2 regions of the Nesterenkonia sp. DZ6 genome follow, and region 1 is predicted to be linked to the other one. Evidence: riboswitches for the same ligand, from Rfam matches in the RefSeq annotation. Region 1 holds a riboswitch; the other holds the start of a gene.
The links. A riboswitch is a leader RNA that binds a small molecule or an ion and turns the genes downstream of it on or off. The one in region 1 is predicted to bind S-adenosylmethionine.

Region 2: it holds a riboswitch for S-adenosylmethionine, as region 1 does, so the genes downstream of both, LTH93_RS04410 (O-acetylhomoserine aminocarboxypropyltransferase/cysteine synthase family protein) here and LTH93_RS05375 (acyl-CoA dehydrogenase family protein) in region 1, are expected to answer to the same signal.

What each region holds. Positions count from the first base shown of each region.
Region 1 covers NZ_JAJOYW010000001.1:1,199,419-1,203,567, forward strand. Annotated here, with positions in the region: gene LTH93_RS05370 (LLM class flavin-dependent oxidoreductase) at 1-182, opposite strand, end outside; gene LTH93_RS05375 (acyl-CoA dehydrogenase family protein) at 310-1,611, opposite strand; SAM riboswitch class I at 1,617-1,703, opposite strand; SAM riboswitch class I at 1,966-2,052, shown strand; gene LTH93_RS05380 (flavin reductase family protein) at 2,061-2,591, shown strand; gene acs (acetate--CoA ligase) at 2,736-4,149, shown strand, end outside.
Region 2 covers NZ_JAJOYW010000001.1:987,258-991,406, forward strand. Annotated here, with positions in the region: gene LTH93_RS04400 (SGNH/GDSL hydrolase family protein) at 1-146, shown strand, start outside; gene metX (homoserine O-acetyltransferase MetX) at 176-1,306, opposite strand; gene LTH93_RS04410 (O-acetylhomoserine aminocarboxypropyltransferase/cysteine synthase family protein) at 1,322-2,734, opposite strand; SAM riboswitch class IV at 2,866-2,998, opposite strand; gene LTH93_RS04415 (linear amide C-N hydrolase) at 3,091-4,074, opposite strand.

The sequences.
Region 1 (4,149 bases):
CCGTCGAAGAGGCCTCGCTCGAGGATCTGCGCGACCTCGGTCCAGTACCCGATCGTGTTGTATTCCCGGGCGCGGTCCTCCGGGTGCCGCCACAGCCCCGGGGACTGGTGCACCACGCAGTTCATGTCGAAGGCGTTGAACAGGATCTCGCGCTTGCCGGACTCGGTGGTCGGGTAGGTCATGTGCAGTTCTCCTTGAGGTTCGACTCAGTGGTTGGCATCGATGTCTGCGCGTCGAGGCTGCGCGTAAGGTGCAGCATCGGAGCTCGTCGGGTGGGGCCGGTTCTCAGGCGTTCTTCGCGGCGTTCTTCTACGCGCCGATCGGGGTCGCTGGCGGGCTGGCCACCGCAGACTGACTCGCGGTGTCCGGTTCGCCGACGCTCCACAGCCGGACCGGCTCGGCGCCGTTGACCCGGTGGTCCCCGGCGATCCGGGCCTTGTAGACCCAGGGGTTGTGGCTGGTGACGGTGCGGGCGTTGCGCCAGTGCCGGTCGAGACTCCGGGACTGGCTCACCCCGGAGGCGCCGAGGACGTCGAAGATCCGGGTGACCGCCTCCAGCACGGGCCGATGCAGCGCCACCTGGGCGCGTCCGGTGGCAAGCTCCACCGCGTTGGCCGCCTCGATCTGGGCTTGTTCCGTGGCGCTTCGCGCGGCGAAGGCGGCATCGAGGCTCGCGGCGGTGGCGAGGACCTGCGCACGCGCCAGCGCCGCCACGGCATCCACCTCTCCGACGGCCTGGAGCAGCTGCGGATCGGTGCGTGGGGTGCGGGTGTTGGCGTGGGAGAAGGTCCTCGAGCGCTCATGCAGCAGCGTTGCGGCGTCCCGTGCCGCGGCCTCGACGACGCCGGCGAGCACGATCAGCAGGAAGTGCTGGTAGAGCGCAGTCTGGTACGGGAAGCGATCGGTCAGTCCGCGCAGCTCCGACTCCTCCACCACGGCGTCGGTCAGCCGCGCGGTGCCGGAGCCGGTGGTGCGCTGTCCAAAGCCGTCCCAGTCGTCGTCGATCTGCACTCCGGGCTGGTCCCGGCGCACCAGCACGGCGAGCTCATTGCCCGCGGCGTCCCGGGCGGTGACGTCGAGCCAGTCCGCGAAGATCGCACCGGTGGTGTAGTACTTCACCCCTGTGACCCTGGGCCCGTCGTCGGTCTCGCTGACCATGGTGCCGGACTGGTGGAAGCCGCCCTTGCCCGGTTCGGTCCAGGCGTTGCCGACCAGCTCCCCTGCGGCCAACCTGGCGAGCCAGCGCTGCACGACGCGCCGGGCATCGGGCTGGGCATCGGGCCGGGCGTCAGGCGCGGAGTCAGGGGCGGAGTCAGGTCGGGCGTCGCAGCGCCACAGCAGATCCTCCTGGACCGCGAAGTGGCCGCGCAGCACCTGCGGGATGTTGCTGTCCTGGGCGGCGAGCTCCAGGAGGACCTCGGTGGTCTGCACCCAGTCCAAGCCGTATCCACCAGCCGGCTCCGGCACGCGAAGCCGTCCGATGCCACCTGCCACGAGGTCCGTGACCTCATCGCGGGCGAGCTCACGGCTGCGCTCTCGGTCGAGCGCGGAGAGGCCGACACGCTCAATGGCGTCGCGCAGATTCTGGGGCACAGGCAGCTTAATGTTCATTCTTTCCTCCATCGATTCTGGCGGTAGCACCCGGCATGCCCGGGTTGCTGCGACGTCTTCGGGCCAGATCCCTCGGTCGCTCTGGATGGTGATGAGGCTCAATATAGAGGATGCAGGGGCTCATCCGTCAAGTTCGGACGACGGCGGAAGCCAGACTCCGACTGACGGACCAGCGCCGAGCCGGGCGAACCATATCCATGAACGTCGTCCACCCTGACCTCCGTTGTGACCAGGTGTGTTCATCCAGCAGATCAAGGACACGTTCGGTGGTGACACCAGCGCCGAATGTCATATGGCGTCTCACAGTGCGAACGATTCTTGCTGGTCGGCGAGACGACGCGTAGCGTTGAGGTGTCACCATCCCGAGCGGCTGAGAGATCTGGCTCAGAGACGCCGCAGCAACCCGGATTCGCCGGGTGCTAACGCCAGGACCGATGGAGTTGATCTGCATGTCTGTTCCTGCTCGCACCCTTGAGAACCCCACCGCCGCGTCCCGTGTGGACTCCTTTGCGCTGCGCCACGCCCTGGCACAGTTTCCGCAGGGCGTCGTCGCCGTCGGCGCGGAGGTCGATGGGACACCTGAGGCGATCATCGCGTCCACCTTCACGGTGGGCGTCTCGCTGGAGCCGCCCCTGGTCACCCTGGCGGTGCAGCACGATTCCTCCACCTGGCCGAAGCTTGAGCGCAGCGGCGGCGAACTGGGCATCTCGGTGCTCGGCCGCGATCAGAACGGGCTGTGCAGGCAGATCGCGTCCAAGGACCGCGCCAACCGATTCACCGGGGTGGACTACCAGCTCCACGGCTCGGCGCTGCTGCTCGATGGGGTCCCGATGTGGCTGCGCACCCGGATCTACGACCGGGTCCGCGCCGGGGACCACGACATCATCGTGCTGGAGATCCTGGACCTGGGCTTCACCGAGGGCGCTCCTGGGCTGGTCTTCCACCAGCACGAGTTCAAGACCCTGACCACCCTGAGCTGACCCGAAGGACCCTTGTTGAGCATCCACCCTCGATCCACCGTGCCCGCAGCCGCGGCCACTCCCGAAGACCCGACGCACCGCGACACCCCCGAAACAACACCCTCGTGCAAGGACCAGCGCTCCGCGATCGTGCCCTCGGATCCGTTGAGCGCCGACGTGCACGCCTGGACGGACCCGCAGGACGAGGACCAGCGCATGGCATTCTGGTCCGCGGCCGCCACCCTGTTGGACTGGTCGACCCCGTGGGAGACCACCCACTCCTGGACCCCGCCGAACCCGGTCACCCAGCGCGGTCCGAAGATCGGCTGGTATGAGGGCGGGACGCTCAACGCCGCGGTGAACTGCGTGGACCGCCACGTCGCCGCGGGACGCGGGGAGAAGATCGCGCTGCACTTCGAAGGCGAGCCCGGAGACCGCGAGGACGTCAGCTACGCCGAGCTGGGCCGTCGGGTCAACCAGGCGGCGAACGCGCTGACCAGCATGGGCATCACCCGCGGGGACCGCGTGGTGATCTACCTTCCGGTGCTGGTGGAGACCATCGTGATCACGCTGGCCTGCGCCCGGGTCGGCGCGGTGCACTCGCTGGTCTTCGGCGGATTCTCCGCCGAGGCGCTGAAGTTCCGTGTCGAGGACACCGGGGCGAAGCTGCTGGTCACCACCGATGGTCAGTTCCGCCGCGGCAGGGCCGTGCCGGTGAAGGCCAACGCTGATGCCGCCGTCGTCGAGGCCACCGCCGAGCACGGCGGCAACCTCGAACACGTCCTGGTGATCAACCGCACAGACTCCCCCGTGGAATGGACGCCGGAGCGGGACCTCTGGTGGCACGAGGTGGTCGAGACCGCCTCCCCCGAGCACACCCCGGAGTTCTTCGACGCCGAGACCGAGCTGTTCATCATGTACACCTCCGGGACCACCGGCAAGCCCAAGGGACTCGTCCACACCACCGGCGGCTACCTCACCGGGGCCCTGTACACCTACCTGCGGCTCTTCGCCCACCCTGACCCGGAGCGGCGCACCCAGGACGTCCACTGGTGCACCGCCGACCTGGCCTGGGTCACCGCGCACACCTATGAGATCTACGGCCCGCTGGCCGCCGGCGCCACCCAGGTGATCTTCGAGGGCACGCCGAACACTCCGCATGAGGGCCGCCACTTCGAGATCATCGAACGCCACCAGGTCACCACCTACTACACCGCCCCCACGCTGGTGCGTTCCCTGATGGGCTGGTTCCCCGACGGTGTTCCGGCGCAGTATGACCTCTCCTCGATCCGGCTCGCCGGGACCGTGGGCGAGGCGGTCAACCCCGAGGCCTGGCACTGGATCCGCCGCGAGATCGGCCGCGACACCACCGACGACGCCGGCCGACCGGCGCTTCCCATGGTGGACACCTGGTGGCAGTCCGAATCCGGGTCCACGGTGCTCTCCCCGCGGCCCGAGGACGCCCGGTCGACGCACCCAGGGCTCAAGCCCGGGGCCGCGACCCGTGCACTTCCCGGCTGGGGCGCCGCCGTCGTCGATGAGGCCGGCCAGCAGGTGCCCGCGGGCACGCAGGGCAACA
Region 2 (4,149 bases), 210 kb from region 1:
TCTGGGCGCGCCACCACCTCTTCCCCTGGGTGGTCCGGCGGCTCCGCGGGAGGTCCTCCGGGGATGGGATCTACGCGAAGCGACCGACCTTCGAGCCGCTCTTCGGCGGGTCCATGCCCCCGGGTGGCGGCGTCGACGACGCCTGAGCCGCCGGAGGTTCAGAGCCGCCGGAGGTTCAGAGGCGCAGGGGCGCGCGGCTCCCCAGCTGGAGAGTCTCCCGCATGGCGTCGCCGAGCTGCTCCGCGCTGGTGAGGAATCCGTCGTGGCCGATCGGAGAGTCGATCATGTGCACCTGATGGTCCCCGGGGATCGCGTCGGCGATCTCCTGGGACTGTTTCGGGAAGTACAGCCGGTCCGTGGTCACGGCCGCCAAGAATGGCGCCGCGGTGACCCCGGCGAGCGCCTGGTCCACTCCCCCGCGTCCGCGGCCGACGTCGTGGCTCATCAAGGCCTCGGCGAGGACGATGTAGGCGTTGGGGTCGAAGCGCTGGAGCAGCTTCTCGGCCTGGTGGTCCAGGTAGGACTCCACCTGGTAGCGCCCGCGCCTGCGCTGGGACCAGCCGACGGGGTCTTCCATGCCCTGGGCGGAGCGGCCGAAGCGCACCGCCAGCTCGTACTCCGCGCGGTAGGTGATGTGCGCGATCCGGCGCGCCAGTCCCAGCCCGGCCTGCGGCGCCGGGCCGCCGTAATAGTCGCCGCCGGCGAAATGGGGATCGTTCTCCACAGCCAGCACCTGGGCCTGGCCGAAGGCGATCTGCTCCGCGGTGGAGGCCGCTCCGCAGGCGAAGACGGCCACGCCTTCGACCATCTCCGGGTAGGTCACGGCCCATTCCAGCGCCCGGGCGCCTCCCATGGATCCGCCGATCACCGTGTGGAACTTCCGAATGCCCAGGGCATGAGCCAGCCGGGCTTCGAGATGCACGGAGTCGCGAATGGTCACGAAGGGGAATCGGGAGCCGTAGGGCTTCCCCTCGGGATCCAGGGAGGCGGGTCCGGTGGAGCCGTAGCAGCCACCCACCATGGCCGGGGCGATCACGAACCAGCGCTCGGTGTCGATCGGGCGGCCCGGTCCGAGCAGCCCTTCCCACCATCCGATGGAGGCATCCGCCGCGGTGGCGGCGACGTGGGAGTCACCGGTGAGGGCGTGGGCGACCAGGACGGCGTTGCTGCCGTCCTCGTTCAGCGTGCCCCAGGTCTCGTAGGCGAGGGTGACTTCGGGCAGCCGCCCGCCGGCCTCGAAGGTGTACGCGCCGACCTCAGCGGTCTTCAACGCACCGGCGGGCCTGTTCCCAAAGTCATTCAGCACCTGATCACCCTAACCTCAGACCGCCGCTGCGGTTTCTTGCTTCGTCACATTGTCCGCGCCGGCCTCCGCTGCCGCGTTCACAGCGCCCTGGGCGGCCTTCTCGAAGCCCTGGTCCAGATCGGCGATGATGTCGTCGATATGCTCCAGGCCCACCGAGAGCCGGACCAGTCCGGGCTTGACTCCGGCGGCGCGCTGCTCGGCGTCGCTGAGCTGGCTGTGCGTGGTCGAGGCGGGGTGGATCACCAGGGAGCGGACGTCGCCGACATTGGCCACCAGCGAGTGCAGCTCCAGCGCGTCCACGAAGGCCTGGCCCGCCCGGGCCTGACCTGAAGCGTCGTGGGCTGCTCCTCCGGCGAGCTCGAAGGACAGCACCGCCCCGGATCCGCGGGGCAGGTACTTCTGAGCGCGCTCGAAGCAGGGGCTCGAGGGCAGACCGGAGTAGTAGACCCGTCGCACGGCGTCATGGGCCTCCAGGTACTCGGCGACCTTCTGCGCGTTCTCGACATGGCGTTCGATCCGCAGCGAGAGGGTCTCCAGCCCCAGGTTGATCTCGAAGGCGTTGTGCGGGGACAGTGCCGGACCGAGGTCGCGCAGCAGCTGGACCCGGGCCTTGAGGATGAAGGAGAGGTTGACCCCGAAGATCCCGTCGGCGCCGAGATCCCGGCCGAAGACCAGCCCGTGGTAGCTCTCGTCCGGGGTGGAGAAGCCGGGGAAGCGCTCCGGGTGGGCGAAGTAGTCGAAGCGCCCGGAGTCCACGATCACCCCGGCGATGGCCGTGCCGTGGCCGCCGAGGAATTTGGTGGCCGAGTGCACGACGACGTCGGCGCCGAAGTCGATCGGCTTGATCAGGTATGGGGTGGTCAGCGTGGAGTCGATGATCAGCGGTGCCCCGAACTCATGCGCCACCGAGGCGACGCCTTCGATGTCCAGCACGTCCCCGCGCGGGTTCGCCACGGATTCGCCGAAGAAGGCGACCGTGTTCTCCCGGGTGGCGGCGCGCCAGGATTCCAGGTCATCGGGGTCCTCCACGAAGGAGACCTCGATGCCGAACTTCGGCAGGGTGTGCTTGAAGAGGTTCTGTGTGCCGCCGTAGAGGGTGGGTGAGGCGACGATGTGGCTGCCGGCCGAAGCGATGTTCAGCAGCGCCAGCGTGGTGGCAGCCTGTCCGGAACCGACGGCGAGCGCCCCGACTCCGCCTTCGAGGGCGGCGATCTTATCCTCCACCGCCTGGACGGTGGGATTGCCGATGCGCGAGTAGATCGGGGCGATCTCCTCGAGTCCGAAGCGGCGCGCGGCGGCGGCGGTGTCCGGGAAGACGAAGGAGGTGGTCTGCTGGATCGGCAGCGCCCGTGCTCCGGTGACCGGGTCGGGGGCGACTCCGGCATGGATCTGCTGGGTCTCGAACTGCCAGGTGTTCTCGTTGCTCAAAGGATTCTCCGTTCAATGCGGCCCAGGAACCGGGCCGGATGTGAACGTCGCTGCCGGTGGTCGAGCTTCCGGCGCTGAATCCTGTACGGCCCTGTCCTGAGGACTGGGATGTTGGGCCCGCACTGGTGTGTGGCCCGCGCTTGCTGAGTGAGTCGGTGAACTGCTTCACTGACTGTTTCAGCCAGGTCGTCACCCGGGGCACCCCACCGCGAACTGGAGGGTTGCCGGCCAGCAAACCGGGGTTTTGCGCTGGCACTCTTGACCTAGGAGCAAGTCTGCATCGCGGAATGCTTCCTTGCAAGTGCGGGCCAGGGGTCGGGTTCGCAGTTCGTCATGTTCGGCCACCCTGCCGCGAGTCACTCCGGCCCGAGGAACGCGAACGGCTCCGCGGGCTCGAAGAGATCACTGACGTCGCCGGCGTGGCCGTCGGGCGGGCCATCAGCAAGATCCATGCGGCGGACACCTGAGCCTTCTCGCAGGTCGAGTCGGTCCAGGGACACCCAGATGACGCTGGGCCGCAGCGCGGAGTCGAAGAAGTAGCGACGGTCCTTGTGGTCCGCCACGGTGCGCCACTGGGTCGAGGAGATGTTCGGCTGCCCCGGAGTGCTGATCCCATAGGGGACCGACGCGTTGCGGATCACCCCGAACACCGACGCGGTCGCGATGGTGCGGTCTTCCACCTGCGGCACCGCGTTGATGTAGAAGCTTGCCCGGACATAGCGGTCGGCGGCGCGATTGGTGCCCGGGAGCATGACGGTACCGCCGATGCCGCGCCAGTAGGTGTCGATCGCCAGCTGTTGAGCGAAGGGCGGTGAATTGGTCATGACCTGGTGGGTGCGGTCGTGGTGTATCTGCAGCGTCCCGTCCAGGTACTCACAGATGGCGCTGTCCCCGGAGGCATCCGAGATCGACAGGTGCATGGTCGCCTGGCGCGGCTGCCCTGGCACGCCGGCGGTGACCACGGCGAAGTCTTCACGGGCGAGTGATTCGACCGCCTCCGTCACGGTCGCGAAGCTGTCCAGCACGTACTGGGCCCAGGCGCCGAGGGAGAGCTTCGGCCGGGCATCGTCGAGCCCCGGGTAGCGCGACTCGACCAGCCACAGGGCATTGGCGACCAGCCCCCGCTCGTTCATCCCATCGGTGGTCGAGATGTCATAGCCGGAGGCGATCACGCTGCCATAGCGGGACGTCCAGGTCAGCGACTCCGACCCGGCTCCTCCCTCGCGCGGCAGCCCCCGGGGGAAGACCCACAGATTCGTCCCCAGGTCGGCGTTCCAGTCCATGGAACGGGCCGTCAGCACACGATCCTGCTCGCCCAGGTAGACCACACGTGTGCACATCAGACTGGCCTCTCACCGAACCTGGGCTCCAACTGGGCCTCAGTGTGTCGGAGGCCATATCCGGAGGTCAACCCT